2 regions of the Micromonospora halotolerans genome follow, and region 2 is predicted to be linked to the other one. Evidence: riboswitches for the same ligand, from Rfam matches in the RefSeq annotation. Region 2 holds a riboswitch; the other holds the start of a gene.
What was found. Region 2 has a riboswitch for S-adenosylmethionine ahead of RMN56_RS29910 (GNAT family N-acetyltransferase). Riboswitches for the same ligand answer to the same signal wherever they lie in the genome.

Region 1 (7,494 bases), 3.4 Mb from region 2:
CGGGCGGCGATCGGCACCGTCCCGGCCACCGAGGGCCCCGGCTGGACGTCGCTCGACGTCGGCTCGCCCTTCGACTACGCCCGGCAGGGCATCCTGTACGTCGCCGCGCACCTGCCCCGGCCCAGCGTCTCCGGGCTGCCCGAGGCGGCCGGCGAGGAACTGCTGGCGCTGGTCGGCGCGCTCGGTGGGCGTACCCTCGGGCTCTTCTCCTCCCGGCGGGCCGCGCAGCAGGCGGCGGAGCTGCTGCGGGCGCGCACCGACCTGCCGGTGCTGCTCCAGGGCGAGGAGGCCCTGCCGCTGCTGGTCCGCCGGTTCCGGGAGGAGCGGGAGAGCTGCCTGTTCGGCGTGATGTCGCTGTGGCAGGGGGTGGACGTGCCGGGCGACTCCTGCCAGCTCGTGGTGATCGACCGGCTGCCCTTCCCCCGCCCCGACGAGCCCCTGGCCGCGGCCCGGGCGGCGGCCGTGGACGCCGGCGGCGGCTCCGGTTTCGCGGCGGTGAGCGTCCCGATCGCGGCGGTACGGCTGGCCCAGGGGGTCGGCCGGCTGATCCGGGCCACCGGCGACCGCGGCGTGGTAGCGGTGCTCGACTCCCGGCTGGAGACCGCCCGGGGCTACGGCCCGTTCCTGCGCCGCTCGCTGCCCCCGTTCTGGTACACCACCCGCCCCGATGTGGCTCGGGGCGCGCTGGAGCGGCTCGGAAAGGGCTGACGCCCGCGCCTCCCCCGGGCGGGGGCGACGCGGGCGTCCAGGGCTCGGCCGGTCAGGGGGCCTGGGAGGCGACCACCACGGCGTCGGGTGGGGTGTCCGGCACGGTCCGCGCGGCCAGCCGGCGGACCGCGGTGTTGAGGACGGCGATCAGCGGCACCGCGACCAGCGCGCCCGCGATGCCGGCCAGCACCACCCCGGCGGCGATGCCGATGATCACGGCGAGCGGGTGGATGGCCACGGCCCGGCCCATGATCAGTGGCTGGAGCACGTGCCCCTCGACCTGCTGCACGCCGATCACCACGCCCAGGATGATCAGCGCGGTCACCGGGCCGCTGTCGACCAGCGCCACCAGCACGGCCACCACGCCGGACAGGAAGGCACCGACGATCGGGATGAACGCGCCCAGGAAGACCAGCGCGGCCAGCGGGAACGCGAACGGGATGTCGAAGATGACCAGGAAGATGCCGATGCCCACGGCGTCGATGAAGGCGACCAGCACGGTGGCCCGCACGTAGGCGCCGAGCGTCGACCAGGAGGCCCGGCCGGCGTCGTCCACCTTCCAGCGGGCGTTCACCGGCAGCAACCGGACCAGGAACCGCCAGATCTTGCTGCCGTCCCGGAGGAAGAAGAAGGTCGCGAACAGCACCAGGACCGTGCCGGTGAGCACCTCGGCCAGGGTGGCCGCGGTGTTGAGCGCCCCGCTGGTGAACTTCTCGGTGTTGTCGTTGATCCAGCTCTGCGCCTCGTCGATGTAGCGGTTGAGCTGGCTGTCGGAGAGGTGCAACGGGCCGGTCTTGAGCCAGTTCTGGATCTGCCGGACACCCTCGGACGACTTCTCGCTCAGCTCCGGCACGCCCTGGATGAACTCGTTCACCACCAGGGTCAGCGTGCCGATCACCGCGGCCAGGCCGCCGACCAGCACCACGCCGGTGGCCAGCGAGCGGGGCAGGCGGGCCCGGAGCAGCCAGCCGACCGCCGGTGCGAGCAGCGCGGAGAGCAGCAGCGCGACCGCCAGCGGGATGATCACGATGCGGATCGTGCCGACGATCTTGAGCAGCGACCAGGTGACGATGCCGACGACGATGAGCCGCCAGCACCAGGCCGCGGCGATCCGCAGCGCGTGCGGCACCTCCACGTCGTCCTGGCTGCTCGTCGAGGCGTGCACGGACGGCCGGGGCTCCGCACCCACCACGGTCGCCGCCGGAGGTGCCGCCGGACCGGGCGAGGAGGGCGAGGCCAGGCGCGACTCGTCCGCCGACCGGTCCGGATCCGCCCGCCGGGCCCGCGCCGACTCGCGGCCGGACTCGTACGCGCGGCGGAGCCGTCCGCGCATCCGCTCGAAGCGGCTCAAGCGCACCTCCCGCATAACTGGTCCGCCCACGACACAGGGGGGACAGGATACGTCCGTCCGCCCCACCCTAGGGCGACTCCGCCACACATTGCCCCCTGCCGCCCGGCCCAACCACACCGGGATCGACCGGCGGGCACGCGGTAGCGTCTTCGCGTGACCGCCGACCAGAACCTCGACGCCGGCCTGCCGATCCGCCTGCTGCACGACCGCGTGCTGGTGCGTACCGAGAACGGCGAGGGGGAACGCCGTTCCACCGCCGGCATCGTCATCCCGGCCACCGCAGCGGTCGGCAAGCGGCTGGCCTGGGCCACCGCAGTGGGCGTCGGCCCGCACGTCCGCTCCATCGTCTCCGGGGACCGGGTGCTCTTCGACCCCGACGACCGCTCGGAGGTCGAGCTGCACGGCCGGGCGTACGTCCTGCTCCGCGAGCGCGACGTGCACGCCGTGGCGGCCGAGCGGGTGGAGAAGGAGCCGACCGGCTCGACCGGCCTCTACCTGTAGGCGCGGCCCCGCCGTTTGCGCCGCCGCCCGGCGGGAAGCCCCAGGCACGACCGCGCCCTGGGGAGGGACCATGCCGGTAGTCGTGAAGAAGATTCTCGCCTGGGGATTCCTCGCGTTCCTGATCTACTTCATGGCCTTCCGGCCGGACGGTGCGGCCCAGCTGTTCAAGGGGATCGGGGTGGCCCTGATGGCCATCGCGCAGGGCCTCGGCGACTTCCTCACCGGCCTGATGTCCTGACCCGCTCCGCTCCGAGCGAGGGTCAGGCCGGGGGCCAGGGGGCCGACGAGCGGTGACCGTGCCAGCCGGACGGCCCGTAACCGGGTGGGAAGGCCGGGGGCGGCGGCGGGGCCAGCACCACCGGGATCGGCACCACCGGTTCGTCCGGCGCCTCGACCGGGCGCCGCGATCCGTCCGGGAAGCGCAGGTGGTAGCGCTGCCCGTCCCAGACCCCGACCGGCGCCTGCGGGTCCCGGCCCACGAAGAACGCCCGGTACGCCCCGATCGCGTCGAGCAGCTCCCGCTCCTCCCGGGCCGTCCGGTCCCGCTCGGCGGGCTTGCGGTCCAGGCCCCGGCGCATCCCGTCGCGCAGCAGGGCCAGCCGGGTGGCGGCGAACTGGTAGCCGCGCATCGCCCTCACCCCGCCGTCGCCGGCCACCCGCCGGGCCCAGGTCCGGGCGGCGTGCCGCCGCCCCAGGCTGCCCAGCGCGGCCACCTCCGGTGGGCTGAGCCAGCCGGCCCGGACGTAGTCCGGCAGGGTCCGCTCGGTGAGCCGCCCCTCCCATGCGCGCAGCCAGACGGCCAGCCCGACCATGCCGAAGAAGATCGGCACCATCACGCCGATGTAGCCGTAGAGCGCGATCAGCGGCTGCCCGGTGGCGGCGGCCAGCGAGGGCAGCAGGTTCCAGGTGCCGTGCAGCATCATGGCCAGCAGCAGGCCGGCGATCGGGGCGAGGAAACGCACCCGCCGGTCGGCGGTCCGCGCGGCGACGCCCAGCCCCACACCGGTCATCGAGGTGAACAGCGGGTGGGCGAAGCCGAAGAGCAGGATCCGCACGATGAAGATGGCGATCACCTGGCGCGCGCCGGTCGCCGGGCCGTACTCCTCGACGCCCGTGCGGTAGCCGTAGCCGCCCAGGTAGAGGATGTTCTCCACCATGGCGAAGCCGACCGCGGAGAGCCCGCAGTAGACCAGGCCGTCGGTGACCCCGGAGAACTCCCGGCGGCGGAAGATCAGCAGCAGCAGCGGGCCGGCGGCCTTCGTCAGCTCCTCGATGAACGGGGCGACCAGCACGGCGGTCAGCGCCGAGGGCAGCCCCCAGTGGTCGAACAGCCGGGCGCCGGTCTCGTTGACCAGCAGCGAGATGGCGGTGGAGACGAACGCGCCCCAGGCGAAGCAGAAGATCAGGTACTTCAGCGGCTCCGGCTCGTACCGGTCGAGCCAGAGGAAGCAGGAGACCAGCACCGGCACCGGCAGGATCGCCGCGATGACGCCGACCAGCAGCGCCTCCGCGCCGAGACTCTCGCCCAGCGTGAAGACCATGAAGACCGCGCCGGCCGCGATCAGCAGCACCACCCCGGCCAGCGCCAGGAACCGCCGCCAGCCGAGCCGGCGCAGCGGCATCCGGGGAGCCGGCGTCCCGGGCGGGACGGCGGGCGCGGTCGGCGGCGGCGGCAGGGCTCCGCCGGGCGGGGTGACGGCCATGCGGTCAGCGTAGTCATCCGCGACCCACTGGTCCGGTCGCATCGCGACCGCTATGCTGCCGGACAGGTCACGAGTGCCAGCGTCAAGCCCCGGCTTGCTGGCCGGCAACCCTCGTCGAGTTCGCGGTGGGGTGCCCCGGGTGATGACCGGGCCCAGCCCGATCCGCGTGCTGGGCAAGCGCGGACCCCGTCCCGGTGCCCACCCACCCGGGGTCCCCCTGGACCCGGGAGGCTCCGGCATGACCGTCACCCTCGTACCCTCGCTGCCCACGCTCGTCACCCCGAGCCGGCCGGACCCGCTCGGCGTGCTCGGCGTACCGGGGGAGATCAACCTGGACTACGCGGCCAGCGCGCCGTGCGCGCGGGCCGCGGCCGACGCGGTGGCCGAGCTGCTGCCCTGGTACGCGAGCGTGCACCGCGGCGCCGGCGCACTGTCGCGGCGCTGCACGCTGGCCTACGAGCGGGCCCGGCAGACGGTCGGCGACTTCCTCGGCGCCCGCCCCGACGACCACGTGATCTTCACCCGGAACACCACCGACGCACTGAACCTGCTGGCCCGGGCGCTGCCCGCCGGCACCACGGTGGTCACCTTCGCCGGCGAGCACCACGCGAACCTGCTCCCCTGGCCGCGCGGCTCGGTCCGGCTCCCGGTGCCGGACGGCCCGGGCGGCGCGGTCCGCTCCCTCGACGCCGCCCTGAGCGAACTGTCCCGCGACGCCCGGCCCGGCCTGCCCGTGCTGGTCGCGGTGACCGGCGCGAGCAACGTGACCGGGGAGCGCTGGCCGGTGGCCGACCTGGCCCGGGTGGCCCACCGGCACGGCGCCCGGATCCTCGTGGACGCCGCGCAGCTCGCCCCGCACGCCCCCGTGGACCTGGCCGCGCTGGACGTCGACTACCTGGCGCTCTCCGGCCACAAGCTGTACGCCCCGTTCGGCGCCGGCGTGCTGGTCGGCCGGGCGGACTGGCTGGACGCGGCCCCGCCGTACCTGGCCGGCGGCGGTGCCACCAGCCACGTCGGGGCGGCCACCCACGAGGTGCGGTGGACCACCGGCCCGGCGCGACACGAGGCGGGCACCCCGAACCTGCTCGGCGCGGTGGCTTTGGCCGCCGTCTGCGGGGCGCTGGCCGGCGCCGACCGGGACGCGCTGCACGCCCGCGAGCAGGCGCTGCTGGCCCGGCTCCGGGCAGGCATCGCGGCCCTGCCGCACGTGGTGGAGCTGCGCACCTTCGGGCCGGACGCGCCGCGGGTGGGCATCGTCAGCTTCGTGGTCGCCGGCCGGGACTCCGCCGAGGTGGCCGCCCACCTGGCCACCGCGCACCGGATCGGCGTCCGGGACGGCCTGTTCTGCGCCCACCCGCTCGCCCGCCGCCTGCTCACCGAGGCGGCGACCCGCAGCGGCCGCCGGGACCTGCCCCCCACCGCCCTCCGCGCCAGCCTCGGCCTCGGCACCACGAGATCCGACGTGGACGCCCTCCTCACCGCCCTGGCCACCCTCCCGTGAGCCGGGGTCAGCCGACCGGGGGTGCGGTGGGGGGTTTAGGGGCGGGTTCCTGCTCGGTGGTTTCGCCGGAGCGCTGCTCCCGGTCGCCGAAGGACTGGCGGACCAGGCGGTTGGCGTCCTCCTGGTCGATGCCGGAGGCCACCAGGAGGTCGCTCGCCGTGGTCCGCACCTGGGCGATCACCACGCTGCCGGAGAACCCCACCCCCTCGGCGTACGCCCGGCCGGCCTCGCTGACCGCGCGCAGCGACCGTTCCCGGGCCTTCTCCGGCTCCTCGCCGACGGCGAACTCGTGCCGCAGCAGGCGGACCGACTCGGCCAGGTGGGCGATCGAGTCGGGCATCGGCTCCGGGATCGGCTCCTCGTCCTCGATCATGGTGACCGAGCGGCGGATGAGCGTGCCGCTGTTCCGCATGGCCCGGTCGATCGGGTCGGCCGCCTCGGCGTAGTGGGTCAGTTCGTCTCGCCGGTGCCAGCGGGCCGGCGAGATGGTGATGGTCTCCTTGGCACCCTCGATGGCCTCGGAGAGGGCGGCCAGCTCCTCCTTGTTCTCCCGGAGTCGGAACAGCGCCTGCTGGGCCGTGCCCCGGTCCCGGCTGCGCAGCGCGTCCGCGCAGATATCGAGCTGCCCGGCGAGCAGGTCCAGCGCCGGGCGGGCCGCCCGGTTGATCACCCGTAGCGGGTTGAGCGGCAGCAGGATCGCGGTGACCAGCAGCGCGATGCCGCCGCCGAGGAACGCGTCGACGAAGCGGGGGATCTCCAGGTTCTGGGTGGACGGGCTGAGCGTCACGATCAGCACGGCGGTGGCCGCCGCCTGGATCACGATGGCCACGCTCGCCCCGGCGAAGACGGTCAGCAGGATCGCCGCGGTGACCACCGCGCCGAGCTGCCAGGCGCCGGTGCCCAGGAAGTAGATCAGTAGATCGCCGACGGCGACCCCGACCGCCACCCCGATGATCAACTCGACGGTACGGCGGAACCGCTGGCCGACCGAGGCGGCCAGGGTGCCCACCGCCGAGATCGGCGCGAACACCGGCTGCGGATTGTTCAGCAGCCGGTGGGAGATCAGGTAGGCCAGGCCGGCCGCGAGGCCGGCCTGGACCGCCAGGCCGGCCGCGGTGCGGACCCGGTGCAGCCGGTCGTGCAGCGTGGCCTTGCTGCGGTGCCGGAGCTGCTCCACGGCTTCGGAGATCCGCGCGCCGTCGACGTCGACCAGGCCCTCACGCAACGGGGTACGCCGGAGGAACTGCGGTCGACGGTCCCGGGCCACGGCCATGGCCGGTACTACCCGTCCCGCCTGCGCTGAATCCTCGGCACCGGTCGCGGTGGGGCAGACTGCACGGCGTGGACGAGCTGATCGATCGGTGGCGGGACGCGACCCGGACGGCGGGGGCGACCGACCCGGCCGGTGTCGACCGGGCCGGGGCTCGACTGCTGACGGGCTGGCGGGAGCCGCACCGGCACTATCACACGGTGACCCACCTGCGGGCCGTGCTCGACGTGGTCGACGCGTACGCCGGGTCGGCCCGCCGCCCGGACCTGGTCCGGCTGGCGGCGTGGTGCCACGACGCGGTGTACGACCCGCGGGCCGGCGGCGACGCCAACGAGCGGGCCAGCGCCGAGCTGGCCGGGGAGCTCCTCACCGCCGCCGGGTTGCCGGCGGACGCGGTGACCGGGATACGCCGGCTGGTGCTGCTCACCGCCGGCCACGCGGTCGGGCCGGACGACCCGGA
Region 2 (7,494 bases):
AGCACCCCGGCCGGTGGCCACCACATCGTCGCCTACCGCACGAGCCGTGACCTCGTGCACTGGAGCGACCGGCGGACGGCCTTCGAGCACCCGGCCACCGGCACCTTCGGCGGGCCGACCGAGTCGCCGTTCGTGGTGCACCGCGACGGCTCCTGGTATCTCTTCGTCTGCTGCGAGAGCGGCTACCAGGACACCCGCGTGTACCGCAGCGAGGACCCGTTCCACTTCACCGTCGACCAGCTCGCCGGCCGGATCGAGGCGCACGCCGCCGAGGTGGTCAAGGACGACTCCGGCACCGGCCAGTGGTACGTCACGGGCGCCGGCTGGGGTCAGGGCGGGCTCTGGTTGGCACCGCTGAACTGGCGTACGCCGGTGGTGACGAAGGGGCGGCTGGTCAGCACGCCCTACTACCGGGCCGTCGTGCAGGCCGCGCCCGAGTCCCGGCTGGTCTCCTACGAGGCCGACCCGACCGGTCAAGGCGCCTACCGGACCGTGACGGACTCGTCGTTCCGTTCCACGGCGCCCTACCTCGCGGTCGGCACCTTCGGGCCCACCGACACGGCCGGCGCTGCCCGCGACGTGACCGTGTCGGCCGACGGCACGGACGTGCTCCTGGCCGGCATCCCGCTCGGCGACGAACCGGTGACCGTCGACTGGCGCTTCCGGTTCGCACCTACCACGGTGGATGTTGGCCTCGCCTGGCACGTGACCGGCCCGACCAGCGCGCCGGTCTGGGAGGCAGCCTGGAACCTCGACTCGGCCCTGCCCCGGCTCGCGGACCCGGCCGGCGCCGATCGCGACGGGGACGCGGCGGGCTTCACCCGGTGGACGCTTGCCACGGACGACACGACCACACTGGCGGTTGCCTACCGGGACGGGTCGGCCTGGAGCGAGGACAACCGGTGGTTCAACCGGCCGAGCGGCTCGGTCGCCTGGCAGCCCCTGTGGCAGCCGGGCGGGCGATCACTGCCGGTGGGCGACCTCCCGGGCGGGACCTGGCGCATCGGCGTGAGCGGCGCGCCCGCCGACACCGGGTTCGCAGAGGCCCTGGCCGCCTCGCTCAACGGCGCGGCGTAGCCTCCGGCCCCGCGGCCGGCCACCGGAACGGGTGGCCGGCCGCGGGCGTCGGCGCTGGTGATGCCGAGAATCCCGACGACATCGGCAGCTGATGGCCCTCGCTACCGGGCTGCCAGCTGCCGTTCGCCCTTAATGACGCCCGTGGAGGTCTGGGGACGCTCGGGCCGGAGCCTTACTCCATGTACATGGCGAGTGCTGGAGCGGTTGAGCTGTGCAGAAGCTCAGTTTGCGAGCGCCGAGCGGCATAGCGCACGGTGTGCGGCAGGAGGGCGCATCGGTACCTGTACACCGGCCGGGCGAACGGTTAAGGGGTTCGCGAGGACTCGGCTGGGTGGCTGCTCATGTTGTAGGAGTTCTTGGCGGCGACCACGGCCGCCTGGATGTGTTCGGGGTTGACGCCGTGGACGTTGAGCGGCGGGTGCAGAGGCCGGACAAGTTCGGCCTCGATGGTCGCCGGCTCGGCGTCCTCCACCCAGGTCAAACGCAGGTGCGCGTACATCCACGTGGTCAGCCGCGCCTCGTCCTCAGGGACCAGAACAACGCGATCGGTCCAGGTTGTTCGGTAGCCCTCGGACACAAGAAGCCCGACCAAAGTACGGCGCAGAGTCGAGCTGCCCGAACGCCTCAGGTGGTTGCGCAGGATCCGGCCCCGCAGGCTGGTCGCCCGACCGAGATACAGCAGCCGTAGCGACGGGACGCTTTCATTCGGCGGCCCGGGAAGGTCGGGAAAGACCGAAGGATCAGCCCACCAGGCGTAGACACCGCTGCCACGGCTGAGCCGCTTGACGGCGACATCGAGTGTGACCGGCACGCCGGTGAGCAGCCGCAGGGCCTCTTCGACCCGGGCTTCGTCGGTTAGGGCGTCGTCGTGTCGTGTTTCGGGAATGGTCATCGAGGCCATCGTAGGTGTCCCAGGCAGATCGTGGCCCGGGCTGCACGCAGGCTGGATGCTCCACACAGATTCGGCAGCGCCGGGATCAGCGGCCACGGATACCGACAGACCGATCAGCGGACCGCGCCCGGTCGGCGGCATGAGAGCGGGCTCGTCGCTGCTGCCTTCACGGCTTCGGTCGACCTGGCCGGTGGAACCCCCCGGTGTCCGCCTGTCGCGGTCGATAACTCGTGGCTTAAACGTCGTATCCCGTCACTACATGCGACCAAGAGTGGTGCGTTCGTTTAGGGACCGGAGTTACCTGCGAGGTCGCGACGTCGTGTACACGATCGACTTCCCCGGTCGTGGCGCCAGTGCACGGCTCGGCCCGTTCAGCCCGAGCCAGCTGGGCGGCCCGCAGCCGCCACCACACCCCGGCGCCGACCGCCGCCGCGATCGCATACCCGGTGATGAGGGTGGGCGCACCGGAGCCTGTCGGGGGCAACGCGAGAGCGATGACCGCACTGAAGATCACTAGCCGGTTCCGTTGTTGCGGCAGCCGGGCCGACACTGCCAGCGGCAGGATCGCCCAGAGCAGGTACCACGGCTGCACCACAGGCCCGCACACCACCATGATCGTGAGCAGCAGCGCAAGACCCCGCACCGGTTCCACGGCGCCGCGGCACACCGACCGGAGCACCCGCCCGCAGAGCACGGCACCGACCGCCGCGCCCAGCAGCGTGGCCACGTGCACCGCCTGCGGCAGCACGTGCCAGCCAAACAGCCCCGCCCCGCCGCCGATCAGGAAGCCGAGCTGGTTGGTGGGCGCCATCCAGCTGTACACGCTGGTGGAAGAGCCGAGTGCACCGATCCAGCCGAACCCGAGCCCCGATCCAAGCGCGACCACCGTGGAAAGCACCACGCCGCCCCCGGCCGCCACCGCCGTCACCAGCACCACCCGGCCATGCCTTCGGGCGGCGTACGCGGCCAGGCAGCACACCGCACCGATCGCCACGACCTTCACGTTGGCCGACAGGATCAACAACGCGAAGCCCCCCGCCAGCCGCGGTACGCCGTTCGTCCCCCGTCGGGCGAGGCCGCCGAGCCCGAGCTCGAACCCGGCGAACATCAGGCCAAGCATGATCGCATCGTTGTGCGCCCCGGATACCAGATGCCACAGCACCAGCGGGTTGAGCAGGCAGAGCCACAGCGCCGTGGACTGGGAGGTGCCCGTGCGCCGCACCAGGCGCGGCAACGCCCAGGCGATGAGCAGGACGCCAGCCAGCGCCAGCGTCCGGTACACCAGCACGCCGGCCACCAGGTTCGTACCGGTGGCCCGCCCCACCAGGGTGGCCAGGCCCTCCCACGCCGGGCCGTAGGGCGCAGGCGTGTCCACCCAGTAGTGGCTGACGTGCTGGGCGACCGCCGAGTCCGCCTCGAGGGCCCGCGCCGGGCCGAGTCGATACGGGTCATGCCCCGCGAGCGGGATCAGGCCCTGAGCCTGGTAGCTCCACAGGTCGCCGCTGAACAGCGGACGGCCGAGAGCCAGCGGCAGCGACCACCAGACCGCGATCGTGCGCAGACGCCGCAGCGGCACTGCGTGGGCGACCGTGCCGAGAATCAGCCAGGAACCCACGACCACGACCATGGCGACCAGCCCGCCCACTACGACGACCGGGAGCGGAATGGGCTGACCGCAGGTCAGGCCGGCGAGGACGACGGCCGCCGCCGCGCCGGTCCGTTGGGTCGCGCCAAGTCTTTTCCGGGCCGCCTCGTCCGACCGGACCGGGGGCACGCCGAGCCATCCGGCGACGACGTCGGCGGTCTCTCGGCGCACGGGCGGTGGCGCGGACTCGGCGCGTGCGGAACTCCTGCGAAAAAGGGCGCGCGGTGGCCGCGGCCGACTCGGCAGAAGATTCATGCCAAGAGTCTTATGGACGACTTGGCGCAAACGTAATGAGGTGAATCCCGGAGCCGACCCGCAGATGTCGATCGGCACCTGGCGTGCGCCGTTAACCGGCTCGCGGTTAGCGGCAGGTCCGGATACTCGATCACCCGCCTGCTGAGGCCTACGAGCCCGACCAATCCAGCGCCACTTCTGCCCGACCGGGGTCAGCCAGGTCAGGATCCTGAGCCGCGAATGCCTGCTCCAGCGTCCCCCACCCGAACTTCTGAATCACCTCAGCTTCACTTGTGGTGATCGGGACCAACCACGTGAAGACCACCGGCGCGGGTTCGGTGTGACAGACGGCGAAGGACTCCGGCAGATATCTCGGGCTGATGGCCAGGATGGCTGTGGTCTGGCTGCCCGGGAAGAGATGCCCGCGCGGACCAATCACCTGCCCATGCGACAAGCCGGTCCGGCGGCGCACCATCTCACCGGCCACCTGGAACAACAGCCCAGCCGCCAGGGCCGGATAGTCATCAGTGGGAACGTGCATCACCAACTCCTGGTGCAAGGCCCCGTCACCCGGCAGGTTGAGATGACGCCGCGACAGCCCGACCGTCACCAGGGTCGTGACCCCGCCGAACGGGACGTCGGGGCCAAACCACGCCACCTGAACGCCCTCCGGCGTCGTATCGTCGCCTCGGCTACCAGTCGCGATGAGCCCGAGGTGCGATTCCAGGTGTTCAATCAACCCAGCCACTCGCTGATCATCTCCGATCAAGCCACGACGGAAGCTCTCCCCTGCCGACCATGTGTTCGCCCCCACCTCGGGACACAGAGCCTGTGAACGGGGTACGGCCAGCAGCTACCGCGCGGTCGCGTCGAACAGTGTTGTCAGCGCGCAGAACTCGGCTTGGGCTGCGTCGATCACCGGTGCGGTGGGCCGGTGCGTGCCGCCGGTGTAGCGCCGTGCGAACGGTAAGCGCGGGGACGGGCGTGGTGGTGCGGTGGATGCCGTCAACGGTCTCAAGGGGGCCGACGCCATTGGCAAGCAGCCACAGGTAGTCGCCGAGGTTCCTGGCGATCACGCTCAGCTCACCCTCGGAGCCAAGGAACACGATCGGTTGGGTCTCGATCGGGGCGTCAGGCACGCGGATCCAGAAGGCAGCCAGACCGCCGGACCCATCTTGCCCGAAGACTCGGAACGGCGCGATGTCGGCCGTCGGGTTGCCAGTCCAGGATTGCCACCACTCAAGCGTCTCGACGGACCACATGAACTCGTCGTACGGCTCGAAGTCGTGACCGTCATGGTCGACGGAGAAGCCTTCAGCGTGGGCTGCAGCCAGCGCGGGCGGAAGCGTACGGTCCTCGTACTGCACCAAGAAAGTCTAGGAGAGCCTTCATACGGCGTCGGGTGGAACTGACTGACGCTCGAGTAGCGAGGCCATACCTGAGTTGCAACCAGCGCGGTGCGCGGCAGATCCGATTCCCGATCACGTGGGGGCGCAGGTCCAGCGGCGGGAAGACTCTGTCCTGGCATATCTGCGCAGGCGGCGCCACGCATCGTCAGTCATCAAAATGCGGATTGCGGTGGACCGGCGGCGCCGCTACGGTAACGCCAGGTCATGAGTGCCAGCTCCAAGCCCCGGCTTGCTGGCCGGCAACCCTCCTACGCGGGTGGGGTGCTCCGGGTGAGGACCCGGCCCGGCGCATGGTGTGCCAGGCAAGTCGCGGACGGAGCGTTCCCCTGCCATTCCCAACGAGACTGACCGCGCCGCTGCTCGACGGTGAACTTGTTCGTCTGGAGCCGCTGGAGCACCGGCACGCTGCGGACCTCGCCATAGCAGCCGAGGAAAACCGGACCTCGTACCGCTTCACGTGGATGCCCACTGCGGGCGAGGTGAGCGATTACATCGATGCGCAGCTGGCAAGGGCTGCGGCCGGGAGTCTGATGCCGTCTGCGCAGGTAGCCAAGGCGTCCGGACGCGCCGTTGGGGCGACCGCCTACTGGGATCCGCGGCTGTGGCCGGATCGCGACGAGTTGTGCGCGCTCGAGGTCGGTTTCACCTGGCTGGCTGCTTCGGCACAGGGCAGCGGGCTAAACACCGAGACCAAATTTCTGCTGTTCGCCCACGCGTTTGAGCAATGGCAGGTGGCCCGTGTCGATCTCAAGACCGACGCCCGCAACAAGCGCTCCCGCGCGGCGATCGAGCGCGTAGGAGCGCAGTTCGAGGGCGTACTGCGCTGCTGGTCCCGGTCGTGGGCACCGAATGAGGAGGGCTTACTCCGGGACTCCGCGATGTACTCCATCCTCGCCTCAGAATGGCCGGCCTGCCGGGCCCGACTACAAACACGGCTCGCCAAAGGCCACTGATGCACGGCCTCGACCTGTTCATCGAAGATAGGGCCGCAACGGCGACCCTCCGAACGACAAGAACCAAGCCGCACGCACATCGGCAGGTCCGATCGCTCACCGACCATGCCAGCGCCCGGACTGCGGCAGATGTGCACACGTGATTCTTGGTCCGGGCTCGGTGGCGACTCCGACGCCTCGTGCGGGAAGACGTGTTGCGGTCAAGTCCGGGCGTAGTGCTGCACGTAGTCCTGGAAGGTGAGGGACTGGATGGTGGCCATCAGGGTGTCGGTGAGCCGGCGGATGTCCGCCGGCGCCTCGATGTGCACTGGGATGGCTGGTCCGAAGGTGACGCTGATCGGGTGGCGCCGGGGAAGGCGCGCGCCGGGCGGACGTACGCGGTCGGTGCCGCGGATGCCGACCGGGATGATGGGGACGCCGGCCTGGTGCGCGAGGCGGACTGCGCCGGTACGGCCACGGTAGAGGCGGCCGTCGGGGGAACGCGTGCCCTCGGGGAAGACGGCCACCAGGCCGCCGGAACGGAGTACGGGGACGGCGGCGTCGAACGCCGAGAGGACCGCCCGACCGCCGGCCCGCTCGACCGGGATGGCGCCCATGCCGGTGACGACCTGCCGGGTGAGATAGCCGCGGGGTCCGGGGGAGCGGAAGTATTCGGCCTTGGCCCAGAAGGCGATGTGCCGGGGCGTCAGGATTCCGAGGAACAACTGGTCGGCGATCGACAGGTGGTTGGCGGCCAGGATCGCGCCCCCGGAGTCGGGGAGGTGACCGAGGCCCGTGACGGTGGGACGCCAGGAGTGGCGGAGGTATCGGCCGATGCTGTGCTGGGCGAGCGCGTACAGGGGTGGGGTGCCGGTCATGCGGCGGGTCCGAGGTGGGCGGTGAGGGTGGCGTCGAGCAGCGCGCTCGGATCGGTGGCGCCGGTCGCGAGGGTGAGGCTGCCCCAGTTCCACAGTTGGGCGATGCCGTGCAGGTTGGCCCACAGTGCTCCTGCGACGACCTGAGCTGGCGGCTCGGGCTCGGGCCGGGCCTGTGCGACCAGGTCGGTGAGAAGCCGGAACAGTGGCAGGCTGGTGTCGCGCAGTCTCAGGTGGCCGCTCTCCAGCAGGTCGTGGCGGAACATCAGCTCGTATCGGCCGCGGCGGGTGGCGGCGAAGTGCAGGTAGACCCGGGCGAGCGCGGCCAGCCGGGCGCGTGGGTCGCCGGCCGCCTCGGCCAGGGCGGAGTTCGCCCGGGTGGCGAGGTCGGTGAACCCGTCGCGGGCGATGGCCGACAGCAACTCCAGGT

Region 1: it holds a riboswitch for S-adenosylmethionine, as region 2 does, so the genes downstream of both, RMN56_RS14070 (aminotransferase class V-fold PLP-dependent enzyme) here and RMN56_RS29910 (GNAT family N-acetyltransferase) in region 2, are expected to answer to the same signal.

Annotation. Positions count from the first base shown of each region.
Region 1 covers NZ_CP134876.1:2,954,214-2,961,707, reverse strand. The annotation lists gene RMN56_RS14095 (ATP-dependent DNA helicase) at 1-708, shown strand, start outside; gene RMN56_RS14090 (AI-2E family transporter) at 761-2,074, opposite strand; gene RMN56_RS14085 (GroES family chaperonin) at 2,213-2,560, shown strand; gene RMN56_RS14080 (hypothetical protein) at 2,631-2,798, shown strand; gene RMN56_RS14075 (PrsW family intramembrane metalloprotease) at 2,821-4,305, opposite strand; SAM riboswitch class IV at 4,329-4,449, shown strand; gene RMN56_RS14070 (aminotransferase class V-fold PLP-dependent enzyme) at 4,502-5,764, shown strand; gene RMN56_RS14065 (FUSC family protein) at 5,772-7,031, opposite strand; gene RMN56_RS14060 (HD domain-containing protein) at 7,106-7,494, shown strand, end outside.
Region 2 covers NZ_CP134876.1:6,384,182-6,391,675, reverse strand. The annotation lists gene RMN56_RS29935 (family 43 glycosylhydrolase) at 1-1,077, shown strand, start outside; gene RMN56_RS29930 (GIY-YIG nuclease family protein) at 1,382-1,969, opposite strand; gene mptB (polyprenol phosphomannose-dependent alpha 1,6 mannosyltransferase MptB) at 2,205-3,869, opposite strand; gene RMN56_RS29920 (suppressor of fused domain protein) at 4,018-4,596, opposite strand; gene RMN56_RS29915 (SMI1/KNR4 family protein) at 4,604-5,215, opposite strand; SAM riboswitch class IV at 5,458-5,572, shown strand; gene RMN56_RS29910 (GNAT family N-acetyltransferase) at 5,548-6,210, shown strand; gene RMN56_RS29905 (lysophospholipid acyltransferase family protein) at 6,411-7,067, opposite strand; gene RMN56_RS29900 (TetR/AcrR family transcriptional regulator) at 7,064-7,494, opposite strand, start outside.